DNA from 4 places in the Sphaerisporangium sp. NPDC049003 genome. Region 1 is predicted to be linked to each of the others. Evidence: predicted binding sites of a transcription regulator. Region 1 holds the regulator's gene; each other region holds the start of a gene.
The links. The regulator HrcA, encoded in region 1, represses chaperone genes, less so after heat shock. The targets are predictions, from matches to a motif close to TTGGCACTCTCNNNNNGAGAGTGCCAA.
Positions count from the first base shown of each region.

Region 2: groL (chaperonin GroEL) is a predicted target of HrcA. The motif match lies at 2,824-2,850, and genes of this name have one in related genera.
Region 3: ACGFIV_RS35730 (FmdB family zinc ribbon protein) is a predicted target of HrcA. The motif match lies at 1,648-1,674, and genes of this name have one in related genera.
Region 4: ACGFIV_RS13540 (DNA starvation/stationary phase protection protein) is a predicted target of HrcA. The motif match lies at 2,726-2,752, and genes of this name have one in related genera.

Region 1 is NZ_JBICTU010000002.1:112,337-116,807, reverse strand. It holds gene ACGFIV_RS02480 (DUF3097 domain-containing protein) at 1-13, opposite strand, end outside; gene ACGFIV_RS02475 (hypothetical protein) at 35-1,039, opposite strand; gene hrcA (heat-inducible transcriptional repressor HrcA) at 1,224-2,234, shown strand; gene dnaJ (molecular chaperone DnaJ) at 2,235-3,377, shown strand; gene ACGFIV_RS02460 (16S rRNA (uracil(1498)-N(3))-methyltransferase) at 3,489-4,214, shown strand.
Region 2 is NZ_JBICTU010000038.1:27,506-31,976, reverse strand. It holds gene ACGFIV_RS31870 (GNAT family N-acetyltransferase) at 1-22, shown strand, start outside; gene ACGFIV_RS31865 (TetR/AcrR family transcriptional regulator) at 283-921, shown strand; gene groL (chaperonin GroEL) at 1,070-2,695, opposite strand; gene ACGFIV_RS31855 (cold-shock protein) at 3,082-3,282, opposite strand; gene ACGFIV_RS31850 (MoaD/ThiS family protein) at 3,623-3,898, opposite strand; gene thrC (threonine synthase) at 3,912-4,471, opposite strand, start outside.
Region 3 is NZ_JBICTU010000061.1:11,676-16,146, reverse strand. It holds gene cpaB (Flp pilus assembly protein CpaB) at 1-156, opposite strand, end outside; gene ACGFIV_RS35735 (S-methyl-5'-thioadenosine phosphorylase) at 205-1,011, opposite strand; gene ACGFIV_RS35730 (FmdB family zinc ribbon protein) at 1,247-1,603, opposite strand; gene ACGFIV_RS35725 (potassium/proton antiporter) at 1,915-3,417, opposite strand; gene ACGFIV_RS35720 (LCP family protein) at 3,547-4,471, shown strand, end outside.
Region 4 is NZ_JBICTU010000010.1:133,772-138,242, forward strand. It holds gene ACGFIV_RS13535 (P-loop NTPase fold protein) at 1-2,109, shown strand, start outside; gene ACGFIV_RS13540 (DNA starvation/stationary phase protection protein) at 2,182-2,649, opposite strand; gene ACGFIV_RS13545 (MerR family transcriptional regulator) at 2,762-3,472, shown strand; gene ACGFIV_RS13550 (VIT domain-containing protein) at 3,469-4,471, shown strand, end outside.

The DNA of each region.
Region 1 (4,471 bases):
CGTAGTCCCGCATACCTGGGCACGCTAGCAAAGATCACGCTCCGGGCGGCGTGCCCTGCGGCCACGCGCCACCGTAGGAGGCGGCGGCCCGGCGCTTGCGGGCGCGGCTGCGCCGGACGAGCACGACGATCGTGGTGACGACCGCGAAGACGAACCCGGCCAGCGGGATGAGGACCAGCGAGGCCACTCCACCGGCCAGCGCGCCCGTGCTGCCGGCCAGCGACTTGCCGACACCGAACAGGACCTGCTTGCCGTCCGACGCGTCACAGCTGATCTTGTACGTGCCGGCCGCCGGGACGCCGATGGTGAACAGCGACTCCCAGAGCCGCCCGTCCGCGGTGACGGTCTGCTTGGACGTCGGCTTGGTGAGGTCGGCCTTCTTGCCCTCGGCGTTGAGCGCGAAGCAGGTGACCTTGGCGGGCCCGGACGTCGAGGCGTACAAGATGGGCTTGTCCGCGGGGTCGATCGCCGCGGACACGCTGCCGCCGCTCTCGAAGGTCTGCGTCGGCGCCGCGTCGTTGAGGGTCTTGGACACCCCTCCGGCGAAGCCGGCGACGCCCACGACGACGCAGACGATGGCGATGAGCCAGGCCAGCACGATCCACAGCACGCGGGGCCGGATGGGGCCGGGGGCGGAGTGAGCAGGGGACCCGTAGGGCCGCTGCTGCGAGCCGGGCGGCGGGGGAGGCGGCGTGCCGTACGAGGGGCCGTAGGAAGGGCCGCCCTGAGGGGCGCCCTGAGGCGCGTCGTACGAGGGGCCCGACGGGGCGCCGTACGAGGGGCCCGACGGGGCGCCGTACGAGGGGCCCGACGGGGCGCCGTACGAGGGGGCCGCCGGGGTGCCGTACGAGGGGGCCGCCGGGGTGCCGTAGGAGGGGGCGCCGGGGGAGTTGCCATATGCGGGCGATCCGTAGGAAGGGGCGCCGCCGGCGGGCGCGCCTACGGACGGGGAGCCGGGCAGGGGACCATGGTCGCCGGGGGAGTTGGGACGCGGAAGCCTGGTGGTCGCGTCGTTCAGCCGGGGGTCGTTCTCACTCATGTACCAGAGTGTGGAGGATCCGACTTGCCGAGCGATAGCAAGTGGCTTGACCCTGACTAGGGGAGGTCGTGCGTATGGGTTATCGCACCCTGTCGGCCGGAGCCGTACACTTGGCACTCGGGAACACAGAGTGCCAGACCAGGTGTTCACGCAGGCACGAACGCAGGGCAGGGAGGTGAGCACGTTGCTCGATGAGCGTAAGCTCGCAGTTCTGCGCGCCGTTGTCGAGGACTACGTGTCCACCAACGAGCCGGTCGGGTCCAAAGCGCTCGCGGAGCGGCACAATCTGGGGGTCTCTCCGGCCACCGTGCGCAACGACATGGCCGTGCTCGAAGAGCAGGGTTACATCACGCAACCCCACACCAGCGCGGGTCGCGTGCCCACCGACAAGGGCTACCGGTTGTTCGTCGACCGGCTGTCCCAGATCAAGCCGCTGTCCGGCGCCGAGCGCCGGGCCATCGAGACCTTCCTTGCGGGCGCCGTCGACCTCGACGACGTCGTGACCCGCACGGTGCGGCTGCTCGCGCAGTTGACTCGGCAGGTCGCCGTGGTGCAGTATCCATCGCTGATCCGTTCCACGGTCCGGCACGTCGAGCTCGTGCCGCTGGCCGAGCGGCGGATCATGCTGGTGCTGATCACCAACACCGGGCGGGTCGAGCAGCGAGTCGTCGACCTTCCCGATGTGGTGGAGGACGACCGGATCGCGCATCTGCGGGCGGTGCTCAACGCCTGCCTCGACGGATGCCGCCTCAACCGCGTGCCAGAGACGGTGGCCGACCTGCACGGCCGGCTTCCCGAGGAGGACCGGCCGGTGGCGACCACGATCCTGTCCGTTCTCCTCGAAACCCTGGTCGACCGGCACGACGAGAAGATCGTCTTCGCCGGGGCCGCCAACCTCGCGGGCGACTTCAGCGTCGGCCTGCGCGAGGTCCTGGAGGCTCTGGAGGAGCAGGTCGTGCTCATGCGGCTGCTCGGCGAGGCGGGCGACTCGGCCGCGCTCACGGTGCGGATCGGCTCGGAGAATCCCTACTCCGGGCTTCACGGCACCTCGATCGTCGCCGCCGGATACGGTTCGGGCGACAATGAACTGGCTCGGCTCGGAGTGCTGGGCCCGACGCGAATGGACTACCCGGTGACTATGGGAGCGGTGCGCGCAGTCGCACGCTATGTCGGCCAGATCCTGGCGGGGTCCTAGGTGGCCCGCGACTATTACGGCATCCTCGGGGTCCGCCGTGACGCCAGCCCGGATGAGATCAAGAAGGCGTATCGCCGCCTCGCGCGCGAGCTCCATCCCGACATCAACCCCGACCCTGAGACGCAGGAGCGCTTCAAGGAGATCAACCAGGCGTACGAGGTCCTGTCGGACCCGAACAAGCGCCAGATGTTCGATCTCGGAGCCGACCCCTTCGGCGGCGCGGGCGCCGGCCCGGGAGCCGGTGCGGCCGGCTTCGGCGCGGGCTTCCCGTTCAGCGACATCATGGACGCCTTCTTCGGCGGCGGTGGCGGGTCCCGCGGGCCCCGGTCCCGGGCGAGGCGCGGGCGCAACGCGACGATCCGCGTCGAGCTCGACCTGGCCGAGTCGGCGTTCGGCACCACGCGCGAGCTGGTGGTCGACACCGCCGTGCTGTGCGAGATCTGCCACGGGTCGGGCGCGGCGTCGGGCACCCACCCCGACACCTGTGACATGTGCCACGGGCGCGGCGAGATCTCGCAGGTCACCCGGTCGTTCCTCGGCCAGGTGATGACCGCTCGCCCCTGCCCGCAGTGCGGCGGTTTCGGGTCGATCATCCAGCATCCCTGCCAGGAGTGCTCCGGCGACGGGCGGGTGCGCACCCGGCGCACGATCAAGGTCCGCATCCCGGCGGGCGTCGAGGACGGCACCCACATCCAGCTCGCCGGAGAGGGCGAGGTCGGTCCCGGCGGAGGCCCCCCCGGAGACCTGTTCCTGGAGATCGTCGAGCGGCCTCACGAGATCTTCGAGCGGCGGGGCGACGACCTGCACTGCACGGTCCAGATCCCGATGACCGCGGCGGCGCTCGGCACGATCCTGACCGTGGAGACGCTCGACGGCGCCGAGGAGATCGACGTGCGGCCCGGCACCCAGGCCGGTCACGTCCTTCCCCTGTACGGCCGGGGCATCCAGCGGCTCAACGAGACCGGCCGGGGCGACCTGCTGATCCACGTGAACGTGGAGACGCCCACCCGCCTCGACCCGGCCCAGGAGGAGTTGCTCAAGGAGCTGTCCAAGCTGCGCGGCGAGGAGCGCCCCCCGGGCAAGTTCGCCCCCGGGCAGCAGGGCTTCTTCTCCCGCCTCAGGGACGCCTTCAACGGCCGCTGACCCCTCGGAGCCAACACAAGGCACCCGCCGGACTCGGCACGTAAGGCATTCGCCGGAGCCCGTACGGCCCGTGGTTCGCGGAGGTCGTGCGGGCGTGGCTAAGGTTTGCGGGTGAGCGTCCCCGTCTTCCTCGCCGACGACCTGTCCGGGCAGGAGATCGTCCTTTCCGGCCCCGAGGGGCGGCACGCCGCCACCGTGCGGCGGTTGCGCGCCGGTGAGCGCGTCGACCTGACGGACGGCAGGGGCGCGGTCGCCGAATGCGTCGTGCGCGACGTCGCCAGGGACTCCCTCCGGCTGGAGGTCCTCGGCCGTCGCACGGTGCCGGCGCCGGCCCCGCGCCTCGTGGTCGTCCAGGGCCTGCCCAAGGGCGACAGGGGCGAGCTGGCGGTCGAGATGATGACCGAGGCCGGGGTGGACGTCATCGTCCCCTGGGCCGCCGCCCGGTGCGTGACCCAGTGGAAGGGCGACCGCGCGGGCAAGGCGCTGACCCGCTGGCGCTCCACCGCCAGGGAGGCCGGCAAGCAGGCCCGGCGGTTCCACCTGCCGGAGGTCACCGAGCAGGCCACGACGGCCGAGGTGGCCGCTCTGCTGCGGGGCGCGGCCGTCGCGGCCGTACTGCACGAGGAGGCCGAGGCGCCCCTGTCCCAGCTCGCCCTCCCCGCGTCCGGCGACATCGTGACGGTGGTCGGCCCCGAGGGCGGGATCACCGGCGAGGAGGTCGAGCGGTTCAGGGAGGCGGGCGCCACGACGGCCCTGCTGGGCCCCACCGTGCTGCGGACCTCCACGGCCGGCGTGGCCGCCGCCGCGGTGCTGCTCACCCGCTCCGGCCGCTGGTGACCCCGGCCGCCGTCTCGGGCCGTTGGTCACCCTGGCCGCCATCTACGTACGGCCGCTGGTGAGGCCGGGCGAGGACGGCGGCCCCGCCTCGCGCGGCTTATAGCGCGGAACCCCTGGCGGCGGGCCCTCTCCTGGGGAAACACCCGAGGTCTTTCCGGTTCTTGTCCCGCAGGACGTCTGGCGGCAACCTCTGTGTCGCTCGACGTGCACCTTCCGGCAGACGCTTCACAGCGGCAACACCGATGCGCCTCCGGACT
Region 2 (4,471 bases), on a different contig from region 1:
CTTCGGGCCTCGGCGCGCCTGACACCCGCGTCGCCCCCCAGGGTGCGCGATGGCCATCCCGAAGAGCCAAAACGACCTCCGGCGGCGACCTCACGAATCGCTACCTGACGCGGTTGGACACATCATGCGACTACGTCCCACGGTGTGCCACGTAGTGGGACATGCTAGATGGCGAGCCTCAACGTGTGCGCCGATCCTGGAGGGTCCCGCGTAGAGCACGGATGGCGATGGAGTGGCACCATCCGTGGTGTCGCTCCAATTTTCCTCTCTAGGATCGAGGACATGGGAGAACAGCTCGGCCTGCGTGAACGCAAGAAGCGGGAGACGCGGCAGCACATCGCCGACATGGCCATGGGCCTGTTCATGACTCGAGGGTTCGAGAACGTGACCGTGGCGGAGGTCGCGCGGGTGGCCGACGTCTCCGTCAACACGGTTTTCAACTACTTCAGGACCAAGGAGGACCTCTTCCTCGACCGCCAGGACAGCTTTGTGGACGAGCCGAGCCGGGTGGTCCGCGAGCGGCGGGCGGGCGAGTCCGTGATCGCCGCGCTGCGCCGGGACTTCTTCGAGGCGCTCGACGAGGGCGACTGGCGCAGCGGGCTGAACGACGGGGCCGAAGTGGTCGTCCGTCTGATCAACGAGAGCCCATCGCTCATGTCCCGCATGCGGGAGCTGGCCGAACGCCGGGAGGAGCACCTCGCCGAGACCCTGGCGGAGGAGACCGACGCGGACGAGGACGACCTCAGGCCCGGCCTCGTCGCCGCCCAGGTCTGCGCGGCCATCCGCCGGCTCGCGGCGGACGGCATAAGGCGCAAGATTGCCGGAGAGAGCCACGACGACGTCGTCAGGGACGTGCGCGCCCAGGCGCGGCTCGCCTTCGACCTGCTGGAGAACGGCATCGGCGCCTACGGCGTGGCCTGACGGCCCTTCCTCCCAGTCCGGGCGCGCCGCCTCCGACGAGCCGGCGGTCACCGGGAAGGTCGTAGCGCCGCCGCATCTCATAGGACTCCAAAGGGCCACCCCCGGTGGATCCGGGGATGGCCCTTTTGGTGACTTGCGAGCCGGAGGCTCAGAAGTCCATGTCGCCGCCGCCGGGCATGGCGGGAGCGGCCGGGGTCTTCTCGGGCTTCTCGGCGATGACCGCCTCGGTGGTGAGGAACAGGGCCGCGATGGACGCGGCGTTCTGCAGCGCCGAGCGGGTGACCTTGGCGGGGTCGATGATGCCCGCCTCGAGCATGTTGACATACTCGCCGGTCGCCGCGTTGAGGCCGATGCCCACCTCGAGGTTGCGGACGCGCTCGACCACGACGCCGCCTTCGAGGCCGGCGTTCACGGCGATCTGCTTCAGCGGCTCCTCGAGCGCCTTGCGGACGATCGCGGCACCGGTGGCCTCGTCGTTGAAGAGCTCCAGCTTGTCGAACGCCTTGGCGCCCGCCTGCAGCAGAGCCACGCCACCGCCGGGCACGATGCCCTCCTCGACGGCCGCCTTCGCGTTGCGAACGGCGTCCTCGATGCGGTGCTTGCGCTCCTTGAGCTCGACCTCGGTCGCCGCGCCGGCCTTGATGACGGCGACGCCGCCGGCCAGCTTGGCGAGGCGCTCCTGGAGCTTCTCGCGGTCGTAGTCGGAGTCGGTGTTCTCGATCTCGGCGCGGATCTGGTTGACCCGGCCGGAGATCTGCTCGGGGTCACCGGCGCCGTCGACGATGGTGGTCTCGTCCTTGGTGATGATGACCTGGCGCGCGCGGCCGAGCAGGTCGAGCGTGGCGGTCTCAAGCTTGAGGCCCACGTCCTCGCTGATGACCTGGCCACCGGTGAGGATGGAGATGTCACCCAGCATGGCCTTGCGGCGGTCGCCGAAGCCGGGGGCCTTGACGGCCACGGACTTGAACAGGCCGCGGATCTTGTTGACGACCAGGGTGGCCAGGGCCTCGCCCTCGACGTCCTCAGCGATGATCACGAGCGGCTTGCCGGCCTGCACGACCTTGTCGAGCAGCGGGAGCAGGTCCTTGTTGGCCGACACCTTGGAGTTGACGATGAGGATGTAGGGGTCGTCGAGGACGGCCTCCATCCGCTCCGGGTCGGTCACGAAGTAACCGGAGATGTAGCCCTTGTCGAAGCGCATACCCTCGGTGAGCTCAAGCTCCAGGCCGAAGGCGTTGCTCTCCTCGACGGTGATGACGCCTTCCTTGCCGACCTTGTCCATCGCCTCGGCGATCATCTCGCCGATCTGCGTGTCGCCGGCGGAGATGGAGGCGGTCGAAGCGATCTGCTCCTTGGTCTCCACGTCCTTCGCGAGCTTGGAGAGCTCCTCGCTGACGCGCTCGACGGCGGCCTCGATGCCCTTCTTCAGGGACATCGGGTTGGCGCCGGCGGCGACGTTGCGCAGGCCCTCGCGCACCAGCGCCTGGGCGAGCACGGTGGCGGTGGTGGTGCCGTCACCCGCGACGTCGTCGGTCTTCTTCGCGACCTCCTTGACGAGCTCGGCCCCGATCTTCTCCCACGGGTCCTCAAGCTCGATCTCCTTGGCGATCGAGACGCCGTCGTTGGTGATCGTGGGAGCGCCCCACTTCTTCTCCAGCACGACGTTGCGGCCCTTGGGACCCAAGGTCACCTTGACGGCATCGGCGAGCTGGTTCATACCGCGCTCGAGACCGCGCCGGGCGTCCTCGTTAAACGCGATCATCTTGGCTGCCATACGGCTAGACCTCCCAGATACAGGGTGGCTTGCAGCGGATCGAGCCGACGCCCGCGACGGCATGTAGACCCGCGAATTCACGACACCTGTCGCCGTGAACCGCCAGGCCCCATCGCCTCGATCCAGGTTTGTCACTCTCCCCAGGAGAGTGCCAACGAACTGTTTAGCACTCTACCCTGCCGAGTGCAAGCGACAACCCCTATGACCTGGGCGGCACAAGGATTTCTCTGACCGTATGCCGAATATTGGACCTGACCTCACGTGCGGGAGAGCACGGACATGACGGAAGGCTCGGCCCGTCCTGATGCACGACGAACCGAACCTTCCAGCTACTGACTGAGAGAGACCAGTGGATCTTCGTCGACGACCGGACAGCGCCGGTGTCGTCACACAGTCCGCACGGACTCCGCCTGTGGACCCTTCTGGCCCTGTGTGATCTCGAACTCCACCCGCTGACCCTGCTCAAGGGACCGGTATCCCTCGGACATGATCGCTGAGTAGTGGACAAACACGTCCTTACCACCGTCTACCGCGATGAAGCCGTAGCCCTTGTCCGCGTTAAACCATTTGACGGTGCCCTGCGCCACTTTCCGACTCCTCTTGCTGGGCTCCGGACCCCACCCACTCCTCCGCGAGGCCCGTGACCTTCGGAACCGAGACGCATGCGAACTCCTCGGCCACGTCGATCGTTCTCGACCATACCTGTGGCAAGGCTTGGCGCAACAGTGTCAAACACCAAACTACTTCTTGACGTTCGCTGTAAGCGGGACGCTACTTTTTCCCGCTCTGGTGCGTTAGTTGATAATTAAACTACACAGAAGGGCCAGGTAAGAACTTCTATTATGATAGTCAGGCCGTTCCAGGCCCCCTGGACATGCCAACGCCCACCCGTCCCAGGGACGCGTGGGCGTTGGGAGTACCCGAGGGTCAGCCTCCGGCGACCGCGGGGATCACCGAGATCTGCGCCCCGTCCGGCGTGACGGTGTCGAGTCCGTCTACAAAACGGACGTCCTCTTCTCCGACATACACGTTGACAAAACGGCGAATCTTGCCCGTTTCGTCCAGAATTCGGGCACCGATTCCGGGGAAGTCGGTCTCCAGCTTCTGCAACACCTCGCGAAGTGTCGCGCCTTCACCGTTCACCTCCGCGGCACCGTCGGTGTACGTACGGAGAATCGTCGGAATCCGCACAGAAACGCTCATTTATCGTGACCTTTCAGGAGTTATCGGCGATAGCCGTGCGGAATGCGTCGAGCGAGGGCCGGATGACGGCGGTGGGCCGGGCCTTGGCGGAGACCGCGTCGAGGGTCTTCAGGCCGTCCCCAGTGTTGAGCACCACCGTCTCGGCCTCCGGGTCCAGGAGGCCGTTCTGGACCAGTTTGCGGAGCACTCCCACGGTGACGCCGCCGGCGGTCTCACCGAAGATGCCCTCGGTGCGGGCCAGCAGGTGGATCGCGTCCACGACCTCGGCGTCCGTGACGTCCTCGACCGCTCCGCCCGTACGGCGGGCGATGTCCAGGACGTACGGCCCGTCGGCGGGGTTGCCGATGGCGAGCGACTTGGCGATGGTGTCCGGCTTGACCGGCTGGACGATGTCGAGACCGGCCTTGAAGGCGGACGACACCGGCGAGCACCCCGCGGCCTGCGCCCCAAAGATCTTGTAAGGCCTGTCCTCGACGAGCCCCAGCTTGATCAGTTCCTTGAAGCCCTTGTCGATCTTCGTGAGCTGCGAGCCCGAGGCCACCGGCACGATGATCTGGTCGGGGATCCGCCAGC
Region 3 (4,471 bases), on a different contig from region 1:
GCCTGCCCTGAGGTCCCGGGCGGCGGCCAGGACCTCGGTGGACGGAGCCGGACGCATGGCCAGGCCGACACTCGCCGTGGCCATCGCCGCGAGGACGACGGCCACGAGCCGGCGCCGGCGGTTGAGTACCCGAACTGCACGGAGTGCGGCCCGCATGGGTGTCTCCTGCGGCTGAAGGTGAGGTTCGTGGGTCGAGTGGGGGGATCAGGGGAGTTCGAAGGGGAGCTTGATGCCGTTCAGTGCGTCGCCGCAGGGGCAGGCGCGTTCTGTCGGCAGCTCGGCGGCCACCGAGCCGACGAGTGCGCGCATGCGCTCGCTGTTGGCCGCGAAGAACTCGAAGACCTCGTCCTGGGTGACGCCCTCACCCGTCTCGACTCCGGCGTCGTGATCGGTGACCAGGGCCAGCGTGGTGTAGCACAGGGCCAGCTCGCGGGCGAGAACGGCCTCCGGATAGCCGGTCATGCCGACGATCGACCAGCCGTTGGAGGCGAACCAGCGGGACTCCGCCCTGGTGGAGAAGCGGGGACCCTCGATGACGACGAGAGTGCCCCCGTCGACGGCATTCCAGCCTTCGGCTTCGGCCCTTGAATAGGACAGGGCCCTGCCGACGGGGCAGTAGGGATCGGCGAAGGGGACGTGGACCGCGCCGCTCGTGTCGTAATAGGTCTGCACCCGGCCCGACGTGCGATCGACGAGCTGGTCAGGGATCACAAGGGTGCCCGGACCGTACTGAAGGCGGAGGGATCCGACGGCGCTCGGCGCCAGCACCTGGCGCACGCCGAGGGAGCGAAGAGCCCAGAGGTTCGCCCGGTAGGGAATGCGATGGGGAGCAAACCGGTGATCGCGGCCGTGGCGGGGCACGAACGCGACCGCGCGCGAGCCGATGTGGCCGACAGTGATGGTGTCGCTCGGCGGCCCGTACGGCGTGGCGACGTCGATCTCTTCGGCATCATCAAGGAGGGAGTAGAACCCTGAACCGCCGATGACCCCGATTTCCGCTCTCATGACCATGGCGCAGACACTAGCGCCCCGGCCCCGCGCGGAAGAGACCGGAGTCGAGACCTGTGGATAACCCTAGGGCGAAATGACGGGTGGCACGGAGATCGTGGCACGTTGTGATGGGTGATTCCCGCCGCTGATACACAGCGTCGGCGGGCGCATCGCTGCCAGGTCCGAAGACCCGAGGTCCGAGGGGGCTCAAGAAAGGTTGTACGGCCTGCGGGGGAGCCGTACAACCCGGGCGTCGTCAGGCGGCCGAGCTGCTCGCGGACGCCGAAGAACTCGCCGAGGCGGGCTCCTTCTTGGTCGTGGTGGTGCTTCCGGAGTCGGAGCCGCCGGAGTCCCCGGAGCCGCTGGAACCGGAGGAAGCCGAGGAACCAGAAGAAGCGGGGGAACCGCTGGACGACGAGACCCCGGAGGTGGTGGACGAGCGGTTGTCCGTCCGATAGAAGCCGGAGCCCTTGAAGACGATGCCGACGGCCGAGAACACCTTGCGCAGCTGGCCCTCGCAGCTTGGGCATGTGGTCAGCGCGTCGTCGGAGAATCTCTGGACGACTTCGAGCCCTTCACCGCAAGCGGTACAGGCGTACTGGTAGGTGGGCACGCACTCCTCCTCGTATGACTCAAGCCGAGTATGACTCACGCAGACTGGCACTCTACCGATGCGACTGCTAATGGTACGCAGCCGATTAGGCTGAACGCCACCCAGGCAGGTTCTAATCCCCGTCACAGGCTCTGTGGGGTACCCCGTAAGAGGCCCCACCGCAGTGACCGTGCGAGCCATGCGGTGACTGTGCGAGCGGCCTGCGTAAAGAGGCGACGGCCCTGCGTGAGGTGGCCCGTGCGTGAGGTGGCCCGTGCGTGAGGTGGCCCTGCGGGAGGGCCGTGAGGTGGCTTGTGCGTGGTGAGGGGCTGTCACTCGCCGCGTTCGCCGTACCAGCCGGCGAGTTTGCCGCGGCGGCTCACCGCTCGAAGGCGGCGTTCGACGGTCTGCCTGTACGCGGCCGTGGTGACGACCAGGAGCTGATCCTCGGCCCGCAGGCGTGTGGAGCCCTCGGGGACGAATGAGCGGCCCTCGCGTACGACCATGGTGACGGCCGCGTCCGAGGGCAGGCGAAGCTCGAAGATCTCGACTCCGTGGAGCCCCGAGCCCGGTGGGATGGTGATCTGCAGGAGGTCGGCGTTGAGCTCTTCCAGCGGGGCCGCCTCCACCCCGAGGTCGCGGGCCTCGTCGAGCGCGTTCACCCGCAGGATCCGCGCGAGGTACGGCAGCGTCGGCCCCTGCACCATCGTGAAGACGATCACGATGACGAAGACCTCGTTGAACACCCCCTTGGCGCCGATGAGCCCGGTCGCCCACGGGATGGTGGCGAGCACGATGGGCACCGCCCCTCGTAGTCCCGCCCACGACAGGAACGCCTGTTCGCGCCAGGAGAGCCCGTCGAGGCGCCCCAGCCGTACGATCAGGGCCGAGAGCACGACGGACAGGGGCCGTGCGACCAGGAGCAGAGCGAGGCCGGCGATCAGGCCGGGCACGACGGCGGCGGGCAACTCGTGAGGGCTGGCGAGGATGCCCAGCATGACGAACAGGCCGATCTGAGCCAGCCACGCGGCCCCCTCGGCGAAGCCCCGGGTCGCCGCCCGGTGCGGCAGCCGCGTGTTGCCGAGGACCAGAGTGGCCAGGTACACCGCGAGGAAGCCGCTGCCGTGCAGGAGCGCCGCGCCGCTGTAGGCGACGAACGCGAGGGCGAGCACGGCGATGGGGTAGAGGCCGGACGACGGCAGCGCCACCCGCCGCAGGGCGTATCCGCCGAGAGGGCCGACCCCGAGGCCGACCGCGCATCCGACCGCCAGCTCGAACAGGGCGTCGAAGACGACGTGCCCCACGCTCGGCAGCGGAGTGTTCACCTGGCTGAGCATGGCGACGACGATCACCGTGGGCGCGTCGTTGAAGCCGGACTCGGCCTCCAGGATGCCGGACAGGCGCTGGGGAAGGCGAAGACGGCGCAGTACGGAGAACACCGCGGCCGCGTCGGTTGAGGCGAGGATGGCCCCGAGCAGCAGGGCCGTACGCCAGTCCATGTTCAGCAGCCAGTGGACGGCGGACGCGAGGGCGACGATGCTCACGGCCACGCCCACCGTGGCGAGCACCAGAGCGCTAGGTACGGCCCGGCGGACGTGCTGCCAGTTCGTGGTGAGGCCGCCCTCGGCGAGGATCACGGCGAGGGCCGCGAGGCCGATCTGCTGCGCGAGCTGCGCGTTCTCGAACTGGATGCCCAGCCCCGCCTCGCCGACCAGCAGGCCGAGCCCGAGATAGATCAGCAGGCTCGGCAGCCCCGTGCGGTGGGCCACCCGCACCGAGGCGATGGCGGCGATGACGACGACGGACGCGAGGAGCAGCCAGATATTCAGGTTCACCGGCCCCCCATCTCGTGTTTTCCGTCCATTGTGTCGTATTCGTATGCGCCTCTACCACGATGAACTGCTATGAGCTACCGTCACACGCGACACAAGAGGCGCTATATCGACGGGTATCAGGTGACGGCAGTGACCGACGAGACTTCCCCGGTTCTGGAGAACACGAGGAAGGATGAATCCGCCGGTGACGAGGAGGCCGTCCCGGCGAAGGCGCCCAAGAAGCGGCGCCTGGTGCGCCGGCTGCTGATCGTCACGGGGCTCATCTTCGCCATGGTCTTCGCGGCGGGGTTCGCGCTGGTGATGGAGCGTCAGATCACGCTGAACGGCAACATCCAGCGCATCCCTGGGGCGTTCCCCGAGGACGCGGGGCGGCCTGCCAAGGCCGTCGGAGACGCGCAGAACTGGCTGCTCATCGGGTCGGACAAGCGGCCGGGCGAGTCGGGCAACCAGCGGGCCGACACGATCATGATCGTCCACGTCCCGGCCGCCCGGGATCGGCTCACCCTCATCGGCATCCCCCGCGACTCTTATGTCCGTATCCCCGGGCACGGAAACAACAAGATCAACGCAGCGTACGCCTTCGGTGGCCCCAAGCTGCTGATCAAGACGGTCGAGGACCTGACCAAGATACGTATCGACCACTTCGCGGCGCTCGACTTCCAGGGGTTCGTCGCCATGACCGAGGTGATCGGCGGCGTCGACGTCTACGTGTCCCGCAAGGTGTACGACCCGATGAACAAGATCACGTGGCCGCAGGGCGAGGTGCACCTGCAGGGCGAGAAGGCGCTTCTGTTCGTCCGGCAGCGGTACAACCTGCCGGGGGGCGACTTCGACCGCATCAAGCGGCAGCAGGCGTTCATCGGCGCGATGGGACACAAGATCATCAGTAAGGAGCTGCTGACCGATCCGTTCAAGCTGAACGCCTTCCTGGAGGCGCTCACGCAGGCGGTCAGCGTCGACTCGGGCGTGACCCTGAGCACGCTGCGCGGTCTCGCGCTGGAGCTGAGAGACATCCGGCCGGACACCGTGGACTCCACCACCATCCCCACGATCG
Region 4 (4,471 bases), on a different contig from region 1:
CTCGGGCAGGGCCGGCCGTTCTCCGACCCCGCGGTCCGCGGGGCCGTCACCGGACGGCTGGACCCCGAGGAGCTGTCGCGGGTGTCCGGCCTGCTGCGCCGGTGGCGTGCCGCCCGCCGCGGCGCGCGGCCCCGCACCCGGCTGACCGGCGACCGGTGGACCATCAACGACAGGCTCGGCCATCGGGTCCACGCCGAGGCCATCGCGGCGTTCGTCCGCCATCCCGACACGCGGCCCCCGCTGACCATCGGCATCAAGGGGCCCTGGGGGGCGGGCAAGACCTCGCTGATGCGCATGGTGCAGGATCTGCTGGATCCGGGCGCCGCCGAGGACCGGCCCGCCGAGATCCACCTCAACCGGCACCGCCGTACGCCGGAGGAGGTGACCAACGCGGAGGTGCTCGCGCGGTCCAAGGTCCCCGAGGAGGGCCGCGCGGAGTACGCGGTGCCCGGCGAGCTGCCGCTGCGGCACGCCGACTGGCGGCCGACCGTCTGGTTCAACCCGTGGATGTACCAGAGCGGCGAGCAGGTCTGGGCGGGGCTGGCCCACGAGATCATCACCCAGGTCACCGGCCGACTGCCCCGAGGCGAGCGCGAGCGCTTCTGGCTGACGCTCAACCTGTCGCGGATCGACAGGGAGGCCGTCCGGAGGCGGGCCTACCGGCTGGCCGCCACCCGCCTGCTGCCGGTGGCCCTGGCGTTCTGCGCCACCCTGCTGTTCTGCGCCGCCGCCCTGGCCGCCGGGGCCCTGGTGCCCGCGCTGGGCTCCTTCCTGCGCGGCACGGCGGCGGCCGTCGGGTCCGGGGGCTCGCTGGTCCTGCTGGCCGCGACGGCCGTACGGCTGGCGCGGTTCCTCGGCGAGTCGGCCGACACCGCGTTCCGCAGGCTGGTCCGCCAGCCGGACCTGCTGGGCGTGTCCCCCGAGCTGGTCAAGGAGCTGACCCCCGACCCTGGCTACCGGTCCAGGACCGGGTTCCTGCACCTGGTGCAGACGGACATGCGCAGCGTGCTCGGCATGGTGGCCACCGAGGAGCGGCCCCTGGTGGTGTTCGTGGACGACCTCGACAGGTGCTCGCCCGGTACGGTCGCGCAGGTCATCGAGGCGGTGAACCTGTTCCTGGCCGGGGAGTTCCCCAACTGCGTGTTCGTGCTGGCCATGGAGCCCGAGGTCGTGGCGGCGCACGTGGAGGTGGCCTACCGCGACCTCGCCCGCACGCTGCCCGCGGCCATGGAGGAGCGTTCGGGTCTCGGGTGGCGGTTCCTGGAGAAGATCGTGCAGTTGCCGCTCAGCGTGCCGCTGCTGGACGACGGGGAACGGGTCCCCGCCTTCCTCCGCACCCTGCTCGACGTCCCCGCCGCGCCGTACGGCGGGCGGGCGGGCGCCCAGGACGGCGGCGAGGGCCCCGCCGGGCAGGCCCGTCCCCCGCAGCCCGATCCGGAGCTGGTCGACCGCCTTGAGGCGGCCATCAGGGCGCAGGGCCCGACCGCCGACGACCTCGACGCGGTCGCGCGCACGGTCCAGGAGACGGTGGCCGCCGCCCCCGCCTCACCGGGGCGGGCCGGGTACGACGACGCCATCGGCGGGCTGTCGGCCGCCGCGCGGCTCGCCGCCGACCGCGTCTACGACGAGCTCTACAGCGACCAGAACGCGTACGCCGCCATCGAGCGGGCTCTTCCCGCGCTCACGCTGAGCAATCCGCGGGAGCTCAAGAGGTATGTGAACGTGTTCCGGTTCTACTCCTTCGTCACCTACAGGCGCGCCCTGGCCGGAGCGCCACGGGCGAGCGACGAGGAGGTGGCCAAGCTCGCGGTGCTGACGATCCGCTGGCCGCATCTGCTCTCCCTGCTGGCACGGGAAGCGGACAGCGTGGGACACGCGCGGCCGCAGGCCTCCCCCGAGCCGGGCGGGCCACAGCGCGGGAGCGGTCAGACGGTGCTCGACCGGCTGGAGCGCGCGGCGGCCGGCGCGAGAGATGACGAATGGGCGGGCGCCCTCACCGAGGCGGGGCTGCTGAGTAACGCGAGGGCCGGCACGGCCCGCTGGGACGCGCTGCGCGCCCTGCTGTCCGCCCGGCCCTCGATCGCCTACCTCGCGCGCGACCTGCTCTGACGCCCTGCTCCGGCGCTGCCGGAACGGATGGACGGCCTCCGGGCCTTGACCACCCGGAGAGCCCGAAATCGCTCAGCGCTGCGCCTGGATCATCCAGTGCTGCTTCTCCAGGTCCTGGGTGATCTCGATGAGGAGGTCCTGCGTGACCGGATCGGCCTCTTCCGTCGTGTTCACACGCTCGCGCATGCGCGAGATGACGGCTCCGAGGATGTCGGTGAACGCCGCGACGACCTTCCCGTCGTCGATGTAGCCCGCGTCGAGCGGGTGGATCTGGGTGTCGCGGGCGACGGTGGCCACGCGCCCGTCGGGGTTGACCCCGAGGGCCACGGCACGCTCCGCCGCGTCGTCGGCGCGGTTCCTCGCGATGCCGACGATCTCGTCCAGCTGCAGGTGCAGCGACCGGAAGTTGCGCCCGATCAGATTCCAGTGAGCCTGCTTGCCCGCCAGCGAGAGGTCGAGCAGGTCGATGAGCGCGCCCTGGAGGGCCTCACCGGTGATCTTCTGGTTGTCGCCTGAAAGAGGGCTGGTGATCTGGGCCATGAAGTTTCTCCCCCTCAAGAGTCGTTTATGGCCTTCGTACCTAGAACGCCCTAACCGGTCTGCGTCGTTCTAAACGTTGACACTGTAATGATTGCAGTGTCATTATCGAGGTATGAGTGACACCTGGACCATCGGCGAGCTGGCGGAGCGGGCGGCGACCACACTGCGCCCCACGCAGCGGCCCAACGGCCGGGTTCGCGACGTGCCCAACGAGCGGCTCATCCGGTGGTACACGACGATCGGCCTGCTCGACCCGCCGCTGACCCGCCGGGGCAGGGTCGCGCTGTACGGCAGGCGCCACCTCCTCCAGCTGATCGCGGTCAAACGCCGGCAGGCCGACGGTCGTTCCATCGCCGACATCCAGGCCGAGCTGGCGGGCGCGGCCGACTCCACGCTCGAAGCCATCGCGAACATCCCCGCGGACGGCCTCCCGCCCGGTGGCACCGGCCCCGACGGCGACCTCGACGGGAAGCCGGGCCTTCCGGCCGCCCGCCCGCGCTTCTGGGCGCAACGGCCGGCGGCCCCCGCCGAGGCCGCCCCGGAGCCCGCCGCCGCAGCCGTGCCCGCGGGCCTGCCCGGCCTCGACGGCGACGCCCCTCCAGGCGCGCGCCTCCCCGGGCTCGTCCACGGCGTGCGGCTCGCGCCGGGGGTCACTCTGCTGCTCGAAGGGCGGGCGGCCGGGCCCGGCGACATCGCCGCGATCCAGGAGGCCGCCGCGCCACTTCTCGCCGTACTCCGCGACCGGGGCCTGTCCGGCTCGGCCGCCGCCCATCCCGTCAACCCCGACCTCGACCGATCCCCGTCCGAAGGGATGCAATCATGACTGTTCAGATCACCGCGTTGAAGCCCGGTGAGTACACCCCGCTGCCCGACGCGGGGCTGGGCGCGCTGCGGACCGGGAAGGGGAACCTCCCGCTGGAGAGCGTCGAGGTGGACGCCCGGATCACCGCCCTCACCTGCGGCGTGGAGGTCGCCCAGGGATTCCGCAACCCCTACGACGTGCCGCTTGAGGCGACCTACGTCTTCCCGCTGCCCGACAGGGCGGCGGTGACCGCCTTCCGCATGGAGGCGGACGGGCGGGTGGTCGAGGGCGTCCTGAAGGAGCGCGGCCAGGCCCGGCAGGACTACGACCAGGCCGTTTCCGAGGGGCGGCGGGCCGCCATCGCCGAGGAGGAGCGCCCGGACGTCTTCACCATGCGGGTCGGCAACATCGTGCCCGGCGAGCGGGTGACGGTGCGGCTGACGCTCAGCCAGCCGCTTCCGTACGAGGACGGCGCCGCGACCTTCCGCTTCCCTCTCGTCGTGGCGCCCCGTTACATCCCGGGCACCCCGCTCGACGGCCACTCGGCGGGGGACGGCGTGGCCCCCGACACCGACGCCGTGCCGGACGCGTCGCGGATCACTCCCCCGGTGCTGCTTCCCGGCTTCCCCGACCCGGTGCGGCTGTCGCTCACGGCCCGCGTGGACCCGGGCGGGCTCGACCTGCGGGAGATGCGGTCCAGCCTGCACGTGGTCACCGAGGAGGAGGGCGTCGTCCGGCTCCAGCCTGGCGAGCGGCTCGACCGCGACTTCGTCCTGCGCCTGGAGTTCACCGCCTCCAGCTCGCTCACGCTCGTACCGGACCGCGAGACAGGCGGACCCGGTGACGGCGACGGTGACGGCGACGGCACCTTCACGCTCACCGTGCTGCCGCCGGAGCAGGACGGGCGGGCGGCGCGGCGGCCGAGGGACGTGACGCTGCTCCTCGACCGCTCCGGCAGCATGGGCGGATGGAAGATCGTCGCCGCCCGCCGCGCGGCGGCGCGCATCGTCGACACGCTGA